Regions from separate parts of the Virgibacillus sp. genome, predicted to be linked through region 1. Evidence: riboswitches for the same ligand, from Rfam matches in the RefSeq annotation. Region 1 holds a riboswitch; each other region holds the start of a gene.
The links. Region 1 has a riboswitch for thiamine pyrophosphate ahead of tenA (thiaminase II). Riboswitches for the same ligand answer to the same signal wherever they lie in the genome.

Region 1 (5,364 bases):
TAGCTAAAAGAACGTTGGTAAGGTGTATTTTATTCTTTTTCATCATCGCTTCACACCTTTAATCATTACTGTCACACAAGTACCTTTGCCAAACTCACTGTCAAATGTCAGTTCAGCTTTGTGTAAATGGATAATCTCACTGCAAATAGCAAGTCCTAGACCCACACTTCCTTGTACCCTTGCTCTTGATTTATCAACCATATAAAAAGCGTCGGTAATTTTAGCCATTTCATCTGTTTGAATACCTTTTCCATTATCACAAATACGGATGTGATAGTCGTTTTGGTGGATAAAGCCATGGAGCGTAATTTCTCCATGATCATGATCGATTGCTTTTCTTGCATTATCGAGTAAATTGGTACAAACGGTTCGCATTAAATCGGGCTCAATAGGTATCATAGCTTCTTCTGCTTCCACATGAAAATCCATATTTTCTTTTTCAAAAATAGGTTCCATGTACTGTTGCAAGGGGCTGAAAAAGGCAGTTGCTTTTATGGGTTTTGTTTCAATATCTCGTTTTTTTAATACCAACAAATCGAGTAATTTCATTGTTAACTCCTCAATTCGCTTTCCTTCTTGAAAAATATAATTCGCTGCCATAAATGTTTGTTCTGAATCTAACTTTTTAGAGCGAAGCATATCTGCATAACCTATCATGGTAGTAAGTGGTGTTTTTAATTCATGACTAATACTCCCAATAAATGTTTCTTGTCTTTGATTGGCTTCTTTTAACTGGGAAATCATTTCTTCAATATGTTCAGCCATAAAATTAAAATTGCGGGATAATTCCTCAACCTCAACATAGCTGCTAACACTCGTTCGTTCTTCAAAATTTCCTTTAGTAATCTGTTTCGTTGCTTTCGATAATTTATAGATCGGTTTTGTCAGTAGCCATGCAGTGACTAGCATGACGATTGCACCTATTCCAATCATCAGCAGCGTAATATACATATACATTGTCCATTGGTCATTTTTACTCGCAAAAATATCGGATATTTCTCGAAAGTTTTCAATGTAGAATAAATCTTCATGTAATTGCAGTGGTGTCATAGCGTGAAGAAAATATTTCCCATTAACATTTTTTACTTGGTAGCCTTTAGATTGATTCGATATTTGTGTAACGGCATCGTTACTTAAATCTTCATTAAAATTATCGTATACGACATGTCCGTCCTGGTTACTAATACGAAAAGTAAGTTCTCCACCAGATTCATAAATGGTTAAGGAGGAGGCAACGGTTATGAGTAGCTCTTCATTGGATATTGATTCCTTGTTTTTTTCATCAGCGAAGAAAAAATCCGATACGGAAGCCTCTCGTAGTTCTTTTTGTAGCGAGTATCTTAAAATATCATTTTCCTCAAATACAGAAGTGGCTTCGCGCTTGATAGAATCTTGAAAAGCGGAGTCAATTAATATATAACTTCCAATGCTGAAGCAGGAGACAGATACGATCATCGTGGAATAAAATATTTTCCAAAATAACTTCATGCTATACCTCTAGTCTATAGCCCACCTTATAGACTGCTACGATTTTATCCTTTAAACCAAGCTTTTGTCGCATGCGTTGCACGTGCAGGTCAATCGTCCTGCTTTCGCCGACAAAATCTTCTCCCCATACTTTCATAGAGATGTTACTCCGAAATAGAGCAATATTTTTATTGTTGATAAATAATAATAATAAGTCGTACTCTTTCGCTGTTAGATTAACAGTTTTTCCTGATTTGGTTACGACTCTGGAAAGCGTATCTATTTTTATATCAAACAATTCTATAAATTGTTTGTTTTTATCATATCTGCGTAAAACAGTTTCCACTCGGGCTAGTAATTCTACGATTTCAAAAGGTTTCGTTAGGTAGTCTTCCGCTCCAAGCTTTAACCCTTTTACTTTATCCGTTACATCTGATTTGGCAGTTAAAAATATGACTGGTATATCGTAAGGCTGGATATATTCTAGTAAATCATAGCCATTAATTTTGGGGAGCATAATATCTAAAATTGCTAAATCAAAATGATTTGCTTCAATCATATCAGCAGCTTGTTCTCCATCATAGGCACAGAAACATTCATATCCTGCATCTCCGAGACTCATTTTTATTAAGTCAGATATTGGTTTTTCATCTTCAACGATTAGTATTCGAACCATTGGGCAAACCTCCCTCTCTTTCATTATAAATTATCTGTGTAACAATGTTGTATCATATCTATCTGGTATATATATCCTTTCGAAATCTATAGGTTATAATAGGCTGTTAGCAAGCTATTGTATCGTTCTACCTAAGGAATAAAGAAAGCTACGACATGTCACCAAGTCTTTATGGTGATAGCCGTAGCTTTTAAATGATGAGCTTTACATTTTTAGGGCGGATTTTTATGAAGTTAAAAATCTGTAGATCATGCCGCCTGATATTGGTCCAAAATAATTATTGCTTTTTTAGTTTATTGCTTTTAATAGTCATTTCAACGGATAAAGATTTGCAAAGAATTATAAGTTTTGGGCAGCAACAGGGACAGGCCACATGGCTTGATGTTCTGCCATGTCCCAGAACATATATTCAAAATAGCTCGTTTTCACAACGATATCTTCCAAGATGGTTAACTCGTGTTCTGGTTTATCTTCCGCAATTGTATTAATTAAATCAATGCAATCGTTAGCCAGTGCTGTAAAATCTTCGGAGGAATACATTTGTACCCAATTGCCATAAAATTCATGTTCCAAGGCGTTTGGCCAGGCTGCCAATGCTTTGCCAATGTAATTATAACTCCAAGCACAAGCGAGTACGGCGGCGACTGTATTTTCTATGCCACCTTGTTGTGCCACATTTAGCATATAACTTGTGTATGCAGTCGTTGTTGCCGCCGCTTCTGTTTCTTCTAATTCATCAGCAGTTATGCCAAACTTGCTTGCATAGTTACGATGTAAATCCATTTCCATATGCAAGGTTCCATGAAGTAAATTGGCAAACGTTGTCATTGTTGATAAATCATGTGCTTTCGCGCTTCCTAGTGCAAACAAGCGAGAATATTCTATTAAATAAACATAGTCTTGCTTCATCCAGTGCTTGAACTTTTCCTTATCAAGCCAACCTTCTCCTAACCCTTTTACAAACGGATGCTCCAAATAGGATTTCCAAATTGGCTCTACCTTTTTCCATAAACGATCTGTAAATAGTTGTTGCATAATACTATATTCTCCTCTCGATAATTGAAATTATTTTAATGCTAGAGAAGATGTGGAAACAACAAACCTTTGTAGTTCAGGATAAGACGTACTTGCATCTGGAGAAAATAATAATCCCCATTCTACGATGTAAATAGAATGGGGAAGTGATTGCCTGATTATTACTATTCATGCAAGTTGTCACTTCCCTACGCTAGTACAAACTAGATCAGGTTCAAAGGGTCAAGTTTCCTTTCTCAGCAATAAAATTGCTCCCCTAGTGAGATATATAATAACACTATGTATTGCCATTAAAGCATAGATGGTAGATTTAGGCAAAGGAAGTGAGGATAGTAGTAGGTTCTTTGCATCTTTTTGGTCTATTAAAAGGCGCTCTCATCAGGTAGGATAAGGGTATTGTGTGTAAAGGAGAGGGTTGTTCATGCTTTTAGAAGTTATTGCTACGAACTTAACGGATGTGATAGAAGCAGAGCAGTATGGAGCAGATCGGATTGAACTTAGCCCTGCGATGGCAGAAATAGGGCTTACACCAAGTTACGGTTTACTAAAAAAAGCGGTTGAAGCTGTCCATCTGCCTATAAATGTCATGGTTCGTCCGCATAGTCAATCATTTGTATACAACAAATACGATATAGACACGATGAAGGAAGATATAGATCTGATTAAAAAGATGGGTGCAAACGGTATCGTTATAGGGGCATTGACTGCTGAAAAAACAGTTGATGAGGAAGTGTTGAAACAGCTATTAGATGTGGCTGATGATTTAGAAGTAACTTTTCATCGGGCGTTTGATTTTGCTCGTGACCAAGAAGAAGCGTTAGCATGCTTGGCACAATATAAGCAAATAACGACAGTGTTAACTGCAGGAGGTAACTATAAAGCACCTGATGCAATTCCGCAGCTACAACGATTGATTCATTTGGCTGCGGATACACATGTAAATATGATGGTGGGGCATGGTTTAAAGCCAGCAACCTTTGCTGATGTATACGAGCAAGTGAAACCCCATGCATTCCACTTTGGTTCTGGCGCTAGAAGGAACGATTCATTCGCATATAAACTGGATCGCAGCAAGATACAACAAATAAAAAATATACTCCAAAAATAAATCTGACATAGGTAGAGCCTGAGCTTATTAAACAAGCTCAGGCTCGCTTCATGCATTATTTTTTTGATTGCGAAAATTCCTTTAAATTAAATGATTTTATTGATTTATTCAGAAAAATAGAATATAATACAATAACAACAATTGATGAAAAATTAAGTAAACTATGTATATTTTTTATCTATATTCTAGTTTGCTTCATTTTTAATGAAAGATAAAGGAGGGGGATCATGAACAACAAATTATTAGAAATTAAAAATTTAAAAACATCTTTTAGAATAGATGACAATTATTATGCTGCAGTAGATGATGTTTCTTTATCTGTTAATAAGAATGAGACATTGGCCATTGTAGGAGAATCTGGTTCTGGGAAAAGTGCCCTAGCTTTTTCTGTTATGGGGTTACATACGAAAGCAAAAATAGAAGGAAATATTTATGTTAAAGGACAAGACATTGTAAATATACCAGCAAGTAATTTAAATAAGCTACGAGGAAATCATATGTCTATGATTTTTCAAGACCCGTTAACAGCGTTAAATCCGTTGATGACGGTGGAAGATCAAATTGGGGAAGCTTTATTATTACATAATCGACAGTTATCGAAAACGAAACGAAAAGAACGAGTGATTCACTTGTTAAATCAAGTTGGTATTCCTCGTCCGGAGTACACTTGTGAACAGTATCCACATCAATTATCTGGTGGTATGAGGCAGCGAGTGATGATTGCCATCGCTATTGCCAATAAACCAGAACTACTCATTGCTGATGAGCCTACTACAGCGCTTGATGTAACGATTCAAGCCCAAATACTTGGGTTAATGAATGATTTAAAAGAACAAATGAATACAGGTGTTATTTTAATTACCCATGATTTAGGTGTTGTCGCTGAAATGGCGGATCGTGTAGCCGTTATGTATGCAGGGCAAATTGTAGAGATAGCGGATGTTTATACGTTATTTCAAAAACCGCTTCATCCATACACGAGATCCCTATTAAATTCCATTCCGGGAGAAGATAGTATGCATGACAAACTCCATGTCATTCAAGGGATTGTTCCGTCCTTGCAAAATCTTCCACGAGA
Region 2 (5,364 bases), on a different contig from region 1:
TAGTCATAGTAATTAGAATATCGGAACTGTTAAGAGATTTATAAAGTAGTACGTAGTAAATGTAAGATAATACCTTATATGTCATGTGTTGTAATCCAAATTATAGCATAAAAAAATGAAAAAGGAAGTAGATGGAACAAATGAAAAATGAAAAAAATCGAAGCATTTTTTAATATAAGACACTAGAATGACATTCTTATATCCTAAGTTCTTTATAATAACATAAATCAATGCATGATAGACTATCTTATCAAACATTTTTAATTCGAAGTGTGTGCCAATAATAGGTATTTGTACTTATGAAATATAAAATAAGACACGCTATTCATAGATTAATACTTTTATAATAGGACATTTTTATATTAAAGGGAAGCATGAAACGACGTAGTATAAAGAAAATGAATAAATCCTCTAAAAATCCCCTAAAAAGCCTATATAAGTTACATTTTTTATGTAACCTATTTTTTATATAATGTCTATAATATGACTTTCTGAATTGTTTTTTATAGGTATTAATACCTAATTATTCAACCGAGAATGAGTCAAATGGTTTATTGTCATATATTGCAATCTACGATACTATTATCCCCACAAGAAATACCAATAGTTTCCAAAAAAGGAGTGATTGCAAATGCAAAAGAAATGGCTTCATCGAATTGGGTTGATGACCTTAGCTACTACATTAATCGTGAGTAATGCTCAGGTGACCCATGCTGCTGATTCAGGGGAAGAATGGGAAATTAATTCAGATGTTGAGACGAAATGGGAGCAAGAAAATGAGCAAAAAGGGCCTTCGTTTATTAACGGAGAGTTATCCGAACGAAAAGTGACGAAAGAGGCAGATGTAAGAAAATTTTTGCTGGAGAATAAAGAAGTCTTTAAAATTAACTCTGAAACAAAACTAGATTTTATAGAATCTGATGTAGATGATATAGGTATGATCCACTACATTTATAAACCGAAAATTCAAAATATACCGATAGATAATTCTAAAATTGTCGTACATGTGAATAAAGACAAAAAAATTACAGCAATTAACGGGGAATTTCATCCTAATGCCCCTGAAAAATTAAAAGAAAAACAAAAACTAACCAAAAAGCAGGCAATAAATAATGCTTGGAAGCACATTGATGTAAAACGTAGTGAAGCGAATAAAAAAATGGCGTCGTTAACTGGAGAAACGTTCAATACACTGGAAGAAACTGCTGATTTAGTTGTCTATCACGATGACAATAAACAGTACACGTTAGCATATCGCGTAGAGCTTCAATTCGCCAAACCGAAACCAGCGTACTGGAATATTTGGGTAAATGCAGAGAGTGGAGAGGTTTTAAAAGCAATCAATCAGGCACAAGAATTTGCCTCAACTGGAAGTGGAATAGGTACCCTTGGACATCATAGACAGTTAAATACGTTTTATCATCAAGGGGACTACTATCTCTATGATACGACAAAACGAATGAATGGCGTTATTGAAACGTTCACGAATCAAGGAAGAGGCGATAGAAATCTTCCAGGTGTGTATGTGAAAGATGAAGATAATCGTTTTACGAATGAAGAACAACAGGCAGCTGTTGATGCTCACTATTATGCTGGACAAGTATTTGATTATTATTATAATACATTTGGTCGAGTCAGCTATGACGACAATGGTGCAACAATTCGGTCTATTGTCGATTATGGAAATAATTATAATAATGCGGTATGGGTTGGTGATAAAATCATTTACGGTAATGGAGACGGAAGAAGATTTGCTCCGTTATCAGGTGCAAATGATATTGTAGCTCATGAGCTTACACATGGGGTAATTGATGAAACAGCTGATCTTGTGTATGCCAACCAATCTGGTGCGTTAAATGAATCGTTTGCTGATGTTTTTGCCTATTTTGTAGATGGTGATTGGTTAATTGGTGAAGATGTATTTACACCTGGTATTGAAGGGGATGCACTGCGCAGTTTGGCAAACCCAACAAGGTATAATCAGCCAGATCATATGAACGATTATCAACATTTACCAAACACCCGAGACGGTGATTGGGGTGGAGTTCATATCAATAGTGGAATTCCGAATAAAGCGGCTTATTTCACTGTTCATGGTATAGGTGTAAGTAAGGCGGAACAAGTTTATTATCGTGCATTAACGACCTATTTAACGCCGAATAGTAGTTTCCAAGATGCAAGACAAGCACTCATTCAATCCGCTCAAGATTTGTATGGGGAAAGCGCTGCTCAGGAAGTTGCTCGTGCGTGGGAGCGCGTTGGCGTAAACTAATAAAAAGGTGTAAAGAATGAATTTGAAGTGCAAATTAGTGTGAAAACAGGTTATTTACGAATGGCGTTAAGGCGTAATGGTAAGAAAAGCATAGGCTGTTACTTTTGAGTCTGGAGTTTTGCTCGTGAGGTAGCTTTAGAATTCATCCGTCTGAAATTGGCGACTCATTTGCTTGGTACGATGAAACACGAAGTAGTGATCGTTATAAACATAGATTGATTGATGAATAGGTATTTATCACTTTTTTATCGTTTATTTTTCTAATTGCTATGCCAAACGCACTTCATTTAAAGTACACGGAAAATTAGTTATGCACTCGCTCTCTACTCTGGATGTAGGCATGTCAGATATACTTCTTTGACTTTGGTAGGTCATTGATGCGTATATCAGACATGTCTTTTTAATGGTGAAAAGCTATCGCCAACATGAGGAATGTGCGCGACCTCTTCGATAATTTAAGAAGTTAGCTTCATTTCCCTGACTATTTATTTGAACACGACTTGTTGCTAAAAAAATTTTGGTGTATAAAGGAGCTAAAAGCTGTTCAAAGAACAATTTATCGCTTATAATAGATGAAAATCATATACATAGAAACCACAAGGGGAGCTATTTTGCTGAGATGGAACGAAATCGTTCGAGACCCTTTGAACCTGTTTAGTTAGCACTTGCGTAGGGATGTGGACAACAATGTTTAGGTTTATTCATAAAATGCTAGTTCGATTTAGGTGCAAGGAAGATCCTGAATGTAAAGCGGACGTTTATAAGCATTTACCTTCTACACATAAATGAACAACTACGCTGAACAATGATGCTTCCCTTGGGGTTTCCGTGAAAGGGGAGCTTTTTTAATGAAAAATATTCGCTTATTAGTAATGATTGAAGCAGCATTTTTTGCAGCATTTGCAATGATTTTGGATTTTCTTCCTTCGATTAAATTATCACCAGCTATATCGATCTCTTTTGCTATGGTGCCCATATTTATTCTTGCATTTCGGAGAGGAATGCTAGCAGGGATATTAGCGGGTTTCTTATGGGGGTTGTTACAGGTGATGCTCGGTGATGCTTACTATTTGACACCATTGCAATTTTTTATTGAATATTTTATTGCTTTTGCTAGCGTTGGTTTTGCCGGATTACTCTCTTCTATAATTCAGAAAAGTTTTGAAAAAGGGTATAAAAAAACCGCTTTGGCATGGGTTGTGGCTGCGACATTCGTGGGTAGTATTGCAAGGTATTTTTGGCATTTTCTTGCAGGTGTAATCTTTTGGGGTGAATCTGCTCCTGAGGGTACGTCGCCACTCGTTTATTCATTTATAGCGAATGGAACGACTTTTGTAGGTGCGTTTGTTTTTTGTGCTATTGTTTTAGCGGTAATTTTAGCTAGCGCTCCTCGGTTAGTGCAAGCAGAAACACTTATGACTAAAAAACAGGTGAAGAAAGCATCCTAAGTATAAGCGTTTCCTTTTTATGAAAACTATTTACCGTAATTAATAGCCAACGCCTTTCCATTAAAAAACGTTGGCTATCAAAGTTACTTACCAAGTATTTATATCAGCTCGTTAGCTGCAAGTTAACACCCTGTTCGTTATCTCGATTAGCCAGAGTAGACCTTAGGATAATGAATGATTTATTTAGTAACGGTCTCTGAAAATGGACAAAATTTTATAAAAGCCAATCATAAGCACTGTTGCAATGGCTTTTGTTAAATGTCTGCCGCAACAGTGTTGGTTTTTAGAACGGATTCGTAGCCCATTGTAACGACTGTTTAATAAACATTCTCGGATGCAATTTTAATTGCGCTACCATGTATTCAGCTAAATCTTCGGCTTGCATATACTTATCGTCATTTTTCTCCGCTAACTTTTCGCCGAAAGCAAGCTCTGTGGCAACAAGGCTTGGATTTAATGTGAAAACGCGAATGTTATTTCTGCGTACTTCTTGCATTAAAGCTTCGGACATACCTTGAATGGCAAATTTGGAAGCACTGTAAGAAGTCGAACCTGCTGTTCCTTTTAATCCGTTACTGGAGGAAATCATGATAATATCGCCTTGATTTTTCTTAAGCATATGTGGTAATACGGCACGGGTCACGTGATACGTACCGAACACATTCACCTCTAAAGTTTGTTTCCACGTTTCTGGATCCATCTCTAGAAAATTACCATATGCTCCAATACCTGCATTATTTATTAAAATATCTGCAGACCCAAGCGACGTTTCTAGCTCCGCAACAGCCCCCTCTACTTCTTCCAACTTTGCTATATTAGCAACAGCATAATTGGTGTTAACACCATATGTTTCTACTTCTCTTGCAACAGCTTCCAGTTTGGATTTCGTACGAGCTATTAAGCCTAAATGAACACCTTCCTGAGCAAGAGCAAGTGCTGTTGCTCTTCCAATACCGCTACCAGCACCTGTAATATACGCAATCTTCCCTTTAATTTGTTGCCCCATCGTAAGCCATCCCCTCTCCATTGATTCTTACTTGTATTGTAAGTATATCTTATATGAAAGAATAGATTCAAACTACAGACTCCTATCATTAGAAAGTTAACCAGCGTAATGGTTAACTTTCTCCCATTCTTCGGAAAATCGCTCCCATAGGTAGAAGTAGCCCGTTCCGCGTGAAAATTTGCTCATACCCTTCTAAAGTCGTTAATAGGATTAAGGAGATCGCCAGTTGGTTTAGAATAAGGTCCTTTTATCCGAAAGAGAAATCTTAGTAACCATTATTAGCTATGGTACACTTTACATTTTATTAATTGGGTACGGTAGATTGATGGCATCTGTTGAATAAGCCTATTGCTTCTTCCTAATAGAACGAATAAGCGGAAAAAAGACTCATACAAAATGTAAACTTTTTTGAAAATTAAGTTGACAATATCCTTTTTTCCAAGTACAATTTTGAAAAAACATCAACGTTTATTGGAAATGGGAGGCTTTATTAACATGGGACAGCAACGAAAAAGACTTCGCTTTATGCTTAATTGTGCTTTGTTTGCAGCACTCACAGCTATTTTGGCGCAAATCGAAATACCACTACCACTCATACCGATAAGTGGACAAACTTTAGCAGTCGGAATTACCGCCAC
Region 3 (5,364 bases), on a different contig from region 1:
AGCAAAGGCCCAATCTATAAGCGCTCCAACAGTTTCTGTCGCATATCCTTGATTACGAGCATGATCCATGATTCCATACCCAATTTCTACCGATCTTAAATCCAGCATTACCAATCAAAAGTGTATTCTCTTTATTACAAATCAACCACGGTCCCCAGCCAATTGACTTTGATCTTCTTGCAACTTTTCTATGTGTTGATAGATATGGTTACCAACACTTTGCTCTCGTTCTAAAACCATTTTTACGTTTTCCTCTGTACAAGGAACTAATAAAAGTCGTTTCGTTTCAATTTTCATGATTCCCTCCAATAACAACAAAAGGAGCTAAATTACGAATATACAAGTTGCATGACTTCATCTATTAGATGATCAGGTTTTTCTTCCGTCAATTGTTCTCTTTTATGACTCCCCCAAGTCACTCCACATGATGAAATAGCAGCAGCTTTAGCCATTTGTAAGTCATATATAGCATCTCCTACCATAACCGTCTCTTCCTTTTTTAAATGATACTGTTCAACGATGTTTAAAATACCGTCAGGATGCGGTTTATAATGAGATACTTTGTCCGATCCTATAATATCATGAAAATAAGTATCTATGTTTAAACTTTGTAGATTCCGTTTTAGTACATCTGTCTTTTTACTTGATAAAACAAATAACAATTTTTCCTCTAAAACCATTTTATGTAACACTTCTGGTATATTCTTAAAAACGGTTAGTAAATCGCTTTCTAACTGTTTATACTGTTCACGGAAAGTTTGCAATAAAAGCTTATACTCATCTTTCAATAACTCTCGATCTGCCATTTTTTTAAAAGATGTTTCAATTGGGATTCCCATATAGTGTTCGATAGTATTCGCAGACGGTATATGTAGTCGTAACGCTTTAAAAGCATTCTGTGTTGCTAATACACTGCATTGCTTTGAATCTGCCAAGGTTCCATCAAAATCAAATATAATATTTTTATAGTTCAATTTATATACCCCTCTCTTCATCCATAAACCTCAGTTATTTGTTTGCCGTATATTTGTTACTCCCTGGACGTTGCTTTATGTTGTTCCAAGCTTTAATTGCATCTTCCCTACTTTTTCCTTTATTAGCCGGATCTGCAAAAAAGTCACGAATAAATTGATTATATTCAAATTGTGGAGCAATCGTTTTCTTGTATGACGGATCTTTCTTTCGCTCTCCCTCCTCATACCACGCTTGAACAACATCATGATACGTGTTACCGACATTTTCTTTAAAATAGTTTTGAATATACGTAGAGAAGTGAAAATTCGGGATAATTGTTTTAAAAAAAGCCCGCACATGCTGACTACAACGATGATTTTCCGTAATTACAGTATCTAAGCTTAATTCGTCTTTTGTTTTTGCTTTTTTAGTACCGCTTCTTTTTCGGATTGGCTTTTTTACCTCACCTGTACGCAAGAAAGTTTCAATGCGGTCTGTAAGTTCTAATTTCGATCCCGAAGTACGAATGCCATTTTGCTTACAAAATAATTGTAACTCTTCTTTTAACCAATAGTAGTCTTTGAAAGTTTGTACATGAATATCTTTCGTTAATGCTGGTCTCAATTTTCCACCTCCTAACGATTACATCTATTATAGAACATTCGTTGCTTTATATCCACCCGCTATAACAAATACAATTAGTATTAGAACAAAGGCTCGGGGCGCCCGTTTAGCAACGTAGCGAGTGGAGCGAATCAACTGAAGTTTTAGGAATCACGGTGAGGCACGAACCCATGATGACTTATCGTAGGGCGGATTCATGAAGTCGCCTAGTTGCTGGGCGATGGAGCGGGACGTGGCTCATTCGGTTATTTGGTTATCCCATAGCATCAAATTTTTATACTTTCTTATCTCTTGAAAAATAAAGTTGACTTTGTATGACACTATGATATGCTTCAAGTATAGTATTTCTACTAGGGGAGCCCCACTGGCGGCTGAGACAACGACCCTTAGAACCTGATCTGGTTTGTACCAGCGGAGGGAAGTGGAAAACTACTTAACAGCGTTATCTGTTTCATGTTTATATGTATGGACAAAAAGTCCTTTTACACAGATAGGTTGCGTGTATTAAGTATATCCCTTTCTTCCTCGAGCAATGAAAACATGTATGTATGAGGAGGAATTTTTTTATGTCATTTACAGACACATTACGAGAAGTAACCGCAAAGAGTTGGGAGCAAAGTGTAAAACATCCATTTGTAAAAGGGATTGCCAAAGGTGATTTATCCCTAGACATTTTCAAGTATTATATTTTACAAGACATTTATTACTTGAAGCACTATGGAAAAGTCCATGCCTTGGCAGCTACATTAGCTGAAGATTTTCAAGTAACAGCTATGCTAGCTGACAAAGCAAAAGGAACTGCACAAGCAGAGCTAACCGTTCATAAACAGCATGCAGAAATCTTAAACATCACAGATACAGATTGGGATAATTTCAAACCAGCCCCAACTGCTTACGCCTATACATCACACTTATATCGCGCTGCAGCATCTGGAAGCCTAGGTCAAGCTATTGCAGCCATGTTGCCTTGTTATTGGTTATACGCAGATATCGGAAAAACGTACGAAAATGCAAAACCAACCGAAAAAATCTATCAAAATTGGATTGCTACCTATGCAAGTGATTGGTTTCAAGATTCAACCAATGAACAGATTCATTTGCTTAATCAAATTGCATCCGAATCTACGGAGAAGCAAAAAGAAAAGATGAAAGAGCAATTTATCATTGCTAAAGAATACGAGCTTGCCTTCTGGGAGATGTCCTATATAAAGGAAAATTGGTTCTCTGACAGACATTGGCATGAGCTTTCGATGGCTTAAATAAATACAAAATCAGTGAGAGAAACCTATCTTTCACTGATTTTTTAATGTATAGAATTATTCCTCTTCTCCAGAAAATCTGTAAGTTCCAGGTTAATGATTATTTTTTATCATCATGAACATATAGAAAAATTGAACTACAATGGACACAACGAAATTTTTTCTGCATAATAACGATATATCCTAATTTTCAACTTACTACAACATGGATATAGAACAGATAATAATTGTTTATAGCTAGGAATGAATTCACTCTATATCCAGTCAAAACTATATTCTAGCCGAAAATAATTATCTAACATTTATTAATTTTGAAGGAGCGTTAATATGAACACTCTCCCCCTTTTATTAAGAAAACTTGTTACTTCTTACATACTAACTATCTTTATTGCTATCTACTTTGCAATCTTTTATCTATTCCCAATAGAATCAGCTTCCTATTATTTAGAAGTGGACTTTTTAGGGTGGACTTTCATTTATAGCATTTATATTTTTCCTGTACTGCTTTTATATGGAAGTCCTATTTCAATTATAGTAGAGCTCATTCATAAAAAAGGCATCTTTAAAAATAGATGGCTTTACATTCTATTACATAGTTTATTTGGAGGATTTTTCGGTATTATTGTGGTGACTCTTGACTCTTTTCTTTTTAATTGGTTATTCATTTTATTTGGCGCATTTTTGGCATTATTATACGCTGTGATTGATCGCATTCTCTATATAAAAATAAAAAGCAAAAAAGCAATTTGGATTAGTCTATCGTTTCCAGTTATTATATTAGCATTCATGTGGGGTGGTTTTCAATTTGCATCAGAGCCTCTCCCTCCATTTACTGCAGAAGATGCTATAAAATTTGCCTCAGAAGGAGATGAAATGCTAGCAAAATTCCCACAAAAAGAAGGTATTTCTAAAGTGAAAATTGACGGATACCATATAATTCAAGAAACAAAAGCTGAAATTATTGATGATGATACTTATATCCTATATTTTTTTGAAACATGGAGTAAAAATAGTGAAAGCGATTCATTTTCTGTTTCCTATAAGATAGACCGTAATTCTTCAACTTTGCACAACTCAGATTGGAACTATAGCCGTCCATTTGAATATTAAGTCTATCTAGTTTGGTAAATTTAAAGCGTTGGAAAACAGATTTTTTCTAAGAGGACAATAGATAAAGTGAACCTCAATGAGTGGTTTTCTCATCCCCCACTGATGTTAGTACCGCAAGGGTATCACCTAAAGGCAACTGAACGAATCGGGGATTTGGGTGCTGTTATCTCCCACTTAGACTTGATCAACTCACATCTCCAATTTTTGAAGTGGGAGGCTTACAGCACCTTATACTTTTTCTAAATTATTTGAGATAAACGAAAGGATTGCATAATTGCACCTTGTAATGAAATACTTTTTTATAAACTGTTAATTAGTTGCTCCGTTGTCCGTATCGTGGCAAATTCACCATGCAATGTAGCCAGAGATACATTATGTATAGTTTCTGCATCATAATATCTATTATTTTGATCTTTCAATCCAAATGCTGCAGTAGCATCTGAAATCAGATATGTATCAAACCCTAAATTACCACTCATTCTTGCAGTCGTTGATACACAATGCGGTGTAGTCAATCCCGTAATTACAACGGTTGATACTTCATTTGCTTTTAATTGTTCTTCTAAGTTAGTACCAATAAAACTACTGTTTACTTTTTTTGTAATGATAACTTCCCCCTCGATTGGTTCAACTATTTCTTTGATAGCAAAGCCTTTATTCGCCATATGAAATACGGAATGAGGATTATCAGACGTGTGTTGTATGTGAATTACTATCCACTTCTTTTCTCTCCATAATTGTAGTATTTTTCTCATATTATCTTCTGCATCTTGATTATTTCTCTCGCCCCATTTTTTATCATCAAAAGCCTTTTGTACATCGACCAAAAGTAAAGCTTTTTTCTTTTCACACATAAATTTCTCTCCTCCTAATGTTTTATCTACCATTTTTATTCTTATTTTAAATAAAAATTTTACATATTTTACAAAAAAAGATAATTAAAACGACTAGGTAGTGTAGCTACTTTTGAATATCTTCTTGTACATCATTAGGACAATTAAACTGTCGGTTGGGTTTCTATTATTCATTGTACTTCCCCTTCCTTATCTACTTTTAGCCTAATATAATTATTTCAAAATTGCTATCTTTTTTGTAAAAATCTAGGCAGAGTACCTTTATTGCCATAGATGGATCCCTTTATGGTTTAATTTGCAATATCCCCCACCGGCATTCTCCTAACTTATACTTATTGAATACAATAATAAAAACACCCAACAGTTAGTTTAATATCACGCTAACTTCAGGGTGTCCTCATCTATATTGTTACTTTATCATGTAAGAATTCAAGCAAAAGTAAAATGAAATGAACCTATGCACATTCCTTTAAAATACAAATTCCATATTGCTTTAGTTCCTTATGGATCACAGGACTATCAGCTATACCTTGACAATAACTGTATTCTAAGAAAACGGCATA
Region 4 (5,364 bases), on a different contig from region 1:
GATTAGAGATTGCTGCTGAAATTACAGTTAAAGTTAGCTTGATTAAAGGACAACCTTATCCACTTCCGTTTTTAGCTGATGACAAACATGTGATGACGATAGCGTCTCGTGAAACGCTAGATGAAGCTTCTAAACAAGCAACGAAACATATGCATACTTTTCTTGTGAATGTACTGAAAATGGAAGCGCATGAAGCAGCAATGTTTCTATCTGTGGGAGCAGATTTAAAAATTTGCCAAATTGTTGATCCGTTCATGACATCGCGAATGGAACTTCCGGTGTGGGTGCTGGATAAATACGGTTACCAACTACTGTAGAGAATAATTTTTGATGATTTTTATGTGAAGAAGAGGTAGAGAAAAGGAAAAAATAAGCTTACAAAAATTAATGGGTCTTCTTGAGAGAAATCGTAGGGGGAAAACTCCCTAATCCCCCTACAAGTGCAAGTTATTTTCTTTTTGCAGCGATTAAATGAATCGTATGTAACTGACCAGTATGATGGGCTTCATGGAATGTAGCAACTTTTGCTAGTCCGCCGATTGTATCTTGCCCTAGAAAAGGTTTTTCCAATGGGATAGCAAAATATTCCGTGTCCAGTTTCATAGCACGCTCCATTTGTTCTTGCAGTTTTTCTCTTAATTCTGCAAGGGATGGGACATTTTCTGGCCAATCAGCAGGTTTTGTACCGTTTCCAAATAGAGAAATAAATTCCTCTGGTAAATGCTTTGTTTGGTTTGGGAAACCAAATAGAAATTGCTCCGCGACAGTTAAAATATGTCCGATATGCCAATGTACCGTATTATTTAGTTCGTCTAATTGTTCGTCAATTAGTGATTCATCTAGTTTATCTAGCTCCATAAACAGCATGTTACGATTCAACGCAAATTGTTCAATTAAATCTTTACTCATTTTTCATCCCCCTAATTGCTCAATTTGAGATTAGTATAACAGAGAAGTTACAAGATGAATAGTTTTATACCTATATATGTATAAGAAATATTGTTTTAATTTTTTACATTGATTTCATTGTTAATCCCTAAAGTGAATTTAGTAGAAATATAATACTAAATAGTAGCTCGAGGATTTGACACTTAGAGTTATTAGACATGTTTCCAGTCTTGAACAGAAGTTTTATGTACCTTAAAGGTAATGGAAGGAAATTGCTGGACATATGGTTTTATGTGCTGTAAGGTAGAAGATAATAAAAATGATGAATATTTGAAATCGCTAGGGGTGCCATTTTTAATGGCTGAGATCAACGTACAACGTTGGGACTCTTTGAACCTGAACTGGCTAACAAACCAGCGGAGGAAAGTGACTGTAAGGCTATTTTACTGTACATAGTCTTACTTCTATATATGTGCATACATGTCACTTTTTCCGATGTTGGAGAAAGTGACATTTTTTGTTCTACCTTTCATGAAAAGCATTCGCTTTTCATGTCAAGATGTGTTGTATAAAAAGACTTCAATTTCTCCATAAAACTGTTTAAACGAATGGGAGGGGACCTAATGCAATTATATGCGGTAACGAATGGAGAAACGGAAGAGACAAAATTAATCAATACAATACTAGCAATTGCTCCTTTCGTAGATCACATCATTTTAAGAGAAAAACAGAAATCGAGATTTGAATATTCGCAATTTGTGCAGGAATTAATAAACAGCGGTGCTCCAAAAGAAGTACTTTGTGTTCATACGCATGTTAAAATTCCGTTTTTAACGGGAGTAAATCAATTGCATATGCCTGAATACTGCACAAATATAGGGGAGATAAAGCGCTTATTTCCCTCTTTAAGAGTGGGGCGTTCTGTTCACTCTTTGGAAGCGGCAAAATATGCTGAAAATAATGGGGCTGACTATGTGATGTTTGGACATATTTATCAAACAGATAGTAAACCAGGTATAAAACCAAGAGGATTATACCAATTGGAACAGATCATTCATGCAATTACAATTCCAGTCATTGCAATTGGTGGGATTACAGGAGATAGAGTATCCGACTTTAAAGATATTGGGGTAACAGGTGTTGCTGTCATGTCGGGGATTTTTAGTGCATCTTGTCCAAAGACAGCTGCTATGAGCCTACGTAAGGAGGTAGAGAAAATTGAAGGATCATTATGAAGTTGTCGTTGTTGGCGGTGGAATTATTGGTCATGCTATTTCGTATCACTTAAATAAAAATAATGTAACTACCCTTGTTGTTGAAAAACAGCAAAGTGGAAGAAAGGCGACAAATGCAGCCGCCGGAATGTTAGGTGTACATACGGAGAATAGTAATGCAAATGAGTTTTATAAATTTTGTCAATCTAGTAGAGATATGTATCAGGAATTAAATTGGGAATTGTATCAACTAACATCTATCGATATTCAGTTAGCTTCTGGAGGCATGGTGGAGCTTGCTTTTTATGAACAGGAAAAACAAGCAATGGAATTAAAGCGACAAGCTTTCCCGAATTTAGAATGGGTGGACCCAAGGCAACTGAAAGCATGGTTTCCCACGTTAGGTAAAGAAGCGATTGCTGGCATTTACATGGAGACGGATGGGCATGTGGAACCCTCACGAGTTTGTGAAGCTTTTAAACAGGGGGCTATCGCAAAAGGTGGCAAGGTGAGAGAGGATTGCCATGTGTGGAACATAAACCACGTAGCCAAAACTTTTCACTTGGATACAGATGAAGGTTTGATAACAGCTGAGCGCGTAGTAATTGCCACAGGGGCTGAGAGTGGGCGATGGTTTACAGCAATGGGGCTAGTTAATCCAATGATACCAGTAAAGGGGGAATGTTTATCAGTTATTTCTAGCGGTATTCAGTTAAAACAGACACTCTTTTGTAAGGATTTTTACCTTGTACCAAAACGAGATGGTCGCTATGTTATTGGCGCAACTTCCGAACGCTATAATCAATCGTCCTATGTTTCTGTGGGAGGAATTGAATCTTTGCTAACACATTTTAATACTATTTTTCCATCTTTTCGAAATGCTAGGATAGATTCTTTTTTAACAGGTGTGCGACCTGGAACAGAAGATGGGATACCTGTTATTGGAGAGCATCCTTCCTTACCAGGTCTTTATTATGCTACTGGGCATTATCGAAATGGGGTATTGTTGGCGCCTGCTACTGCGCAATTAATTGGTGACCTAATAATGAATCAAAACCAAAAAGTTATAGAAAACCTAGTGTCTCCCCAGCGTTTAGCGATGGTTAATAGCTAAAACCAGAAAAATATTTCCGAAGATACGCACTATTAAGGCGAAGATGTATTTTATAAAAAACTAGCTTCTGGTCAAGTTTTTTTATGGGGAGTCTACATTTTGCTAGAATGATGATTCCATAGCTTTATCGTTTTCTATATTGTTAAAAAAGAGAGGAGGATATGGTATGGAACTGCATGTGAATGGAGAGACATTGCATTTTGCCAAAGAGACGATGACAATGCTTGATTTGTTGGAAGCTTATGACATACAAGAAAAAGTAGCAGCAGTAGAAAAAAATAAAGAAATTATTGGCAAAAAAGATTATCCACAGACGATTTTGGAAGACGGAGATAGAATTGAAATTGTTCATTTTGTAGGAGGAGGTTAACCAATGTTACAAATCGGAGAGCGAACATTTGCATCTAGATTATTGTTAGGTACGGGAAAATATCCAAGTTTCCAAGTACAAAAAGAAGCCGTAAATATATCAAAAGCAGAAATTCTAACCTTTGCTGTTAGAAGAATGAATATTTTTGACACAAAAGAACCAAATTTATTGGAAGAATTAGATTTAAAGAAATATACCTTATTGCCGAATACAGCTGGAGCTAAAACGGCAGAAGAAGCAGTGCGGATCGCACGTTTAGCAAAAGCATCTGAACTCTGTGATATGATTAAGGTAGAGATAATTGGATGTGATAAAACATTATTACCAGACCCATTTGAAACAATGAAAGCATCTAAGCTGTTACTTGAGGAAGGTTTTACCGTTTTAACGTACACATCGGATGATGTCGTATTAGCAAGACAGTTAGAAGAAGCTGGTGTACACGCAATCATGCCTGGCGCTTCTCCAATTGGCTCTGGGCAAGGAGTAATAAATCCGCTAAATTTGCAATTTATTATTGAGCAATCGAATGTTCCTGTTATTGTTGATGCGGGGATTGGAGCAGCAAGTGATGCTAGTTATGCCATGGAATTAGGCGCTGACGGAATATTATTAAATACGGCTGTATCTGGAGCGGATGATCCGGTTAAAATGGCAAAGGCGATGAAACTTGCGGTTGAATCAGGGCGATTAAGTTATGAAGCAGGAAGAATACCGAAAAAAACATATGCAACCAAAAGTAGTCCAGATACGGCGATGATAGAATGATAAAACAGCGTTATTCACGACAAGAGTTATTTGCTCCAATTGGAACAGAGGGCCAACAAAAACTAGCTAATAAGCATGTCGTTATTGTTGGAGCTGGTGCATTAGGAAGTGCAAATGGGGAAATGTTAGCTCGTGCTGGTGTTGGGAAAATCACCATCATTGACCGCGATTATGTGGAGTGGAGTAATTTAAGTAGACAACAGTTGTTTACAGAAGAAGATGCAGCGCACGCTCATACGAAAGCTAAAGCGGCATCTAGGCGGTTACAAGCAATTAACGGATCCATTAGGATTGAAGGGGTTGTTGAAGAATTTGCAGCCGAAACCGCAGAAGCACTCATGGAGTATGCTGATTTTGTAATTGATGGAACGGATAATTTCAATACGCGGTTTATTATTAATGATGCTTGTGCCAAATGGCGTGTACCTTGGGTATATGGAGGTTGTTTAACGAGTTATGGCATTGTTTTAGCCATTATGCCTGGAAAATCGCCTTGTCTACAATGTTTAATTGATCAAATTCCGCAGCAAGGGAGAACCTGTGATACGGTGGGAGTGATTGCTCCGGCTGTTCAAATTACCGCGGCATATCAAACGGCAGAATGCTTGAAATATTTAACCGGACACGAAATGTCGCAAGAACTGCTTAATTTTGATGTTTGGGAACGAAAGCATGTATCAGTGAATGTAAGTTCGTTAATCAATCCGCATTGTCCGTCTTGCTCAACGAAGGCAACGTACCCATTTTTAATGAAACAACAAGGAATACAGACAGCCGTTCTTTGCGGAAGGGACACGGTGCAAGTACGCCCTGCACAAACCAATAAATTGTCTATTCCTTCCTTAGCGAAACAGTTAAAACCGTTTTCAGATTCGATGAAAGATAATGGGGAATTATTAATTTTTACGATTAAAAAAAACCGTTTTGTTGTGTTTAAAGATGGTCGAACATTAATTCACGGAGTAAGTGACGTAGATCAAGCTAAAAAGTTATATCAGCGTTATATTGGA

Region 2: another riboswitch for thiamine pyrophosphate. It lies ahead of thiT (energy-coupled thiamine transporter ThiT); the one in region 1 lies ahead of tenA (thiaminase II).
Region 3: another riboswitch for thiamine pyrophosphate. It lies ahead of tenA (thiaminase II); the one in region 1 lies ahead of tenA (thiaminase II).
Region 4: another riboswitch for thiamine pyrophosphate. It lies ahead of HLX49_RS12375 (thiamine phosphate synthase); the one in region 1 lies ahead of tenA (thiaminase II).

The regions. Positions count from the first base shown of each region.
Region 1 is NZ_JABXHF010000047.1:8,632-13,995, forward strand. Features, by position in the region: gene HLX49_RS10975 (hypothetical protein) at 1-46, opposite strand, end outside; gene HLX49_RS10980 (sensor histidine kinase) at 43-1,488, opposite strand; gene HLX49_RS10985 (response regulator transcription factor) at 1,490-2,143, opposite strand; gene tenA (thiaminase II) at 2,483-3,178, opposite strand; TPP riboswitch at 3,347-3,446, opposite strand; gene HLX49_RS10995 (copper homeostasis protein CutC) at 3,600-4,286, shown strand; gene HLX49_RS11000 (ABC transporter ATP-binding protein) at 4,514-5,364, shown strand, end outside.
Region 2 is NZ_JABXHF010000064.1:4,003-9,366, forward strand. Features, by position in the region: gene HLX49_RS13310 (M4 family metallopeptidase) at 632-2,272, shown strand; TPP riboswitch at 2,862-2,965, shown strand; gene thiT (energy-coupled thiamine transporter ThiT) at 3,121-3,720, shown strand; gene HLX49_RS13320 (3-ketoacyl-ACP reductase) at 4,004-4,726, opposite strand; gene HLX49_RS13325 (biotin transporter BioY) at 5,222-5,364, shown strand, end outside.
Region 3 is NZ_JABXHF010000008.1:18,715-24,078, reverse strand. Features, by position in the region: gene HLX49_RS03005 (GNAT family N-acetyltransferase) at 1-108, opposite strand, end outside; gene HLX49_RS03000 (hypothetical protein) at 142-297, opposite strand; gene HLX49_RS02995 (HAD family hydrolase) at 330-974, opposite strand; gene HLX49_RS02990 (DUF6434 domain-containing protein) at 1,009-1,578, opposite strand; TPP riboswitch at 1,921-2,015, shown strand; gene tenA (thiaminase II) at 2,145-2,837, shown strand; gene HLX49_RS02980 (hypothetical protein) at 3,288-3,947, shown strand; gene HLX49_RS02975 (cysteine hydrolase family protein) at 4,247-4,801, opposite strand; gene HLX49_RS02970 (hypothetical protein) at 5,257-5,364, opposite strand, start outside.
Region 4 is NZ_JABXHF010000056.1:7,933-13,296, reverse strand. Features, by position in the region: gene HLX49_RS12385 (acetamidase/formamidase family protein) at 1-317, shown strand, start outside; gene HLX49_RS12380 (DinB family protein) at 448-909, opposite strand; TPP riboswitch at 1,220-1,330, shown strand; gene HLX49_RS12375 (thiamine phosphate synthase) at 1,512-2,123, shown strand; gene thiO (glycine oxidase ThiO) at 2,107-3,216, shown strand; gene thiS (sulfur carrier protein ThiS) at 3,383-3,586, shown strand; gene HLX49_RS12360 (thiazole synthase) at 3,590-4,354, shown strand; gene HLX49_RS12355 (ThiF family adenylyltransferase) at 4,351-5,364, shown strand, end outside.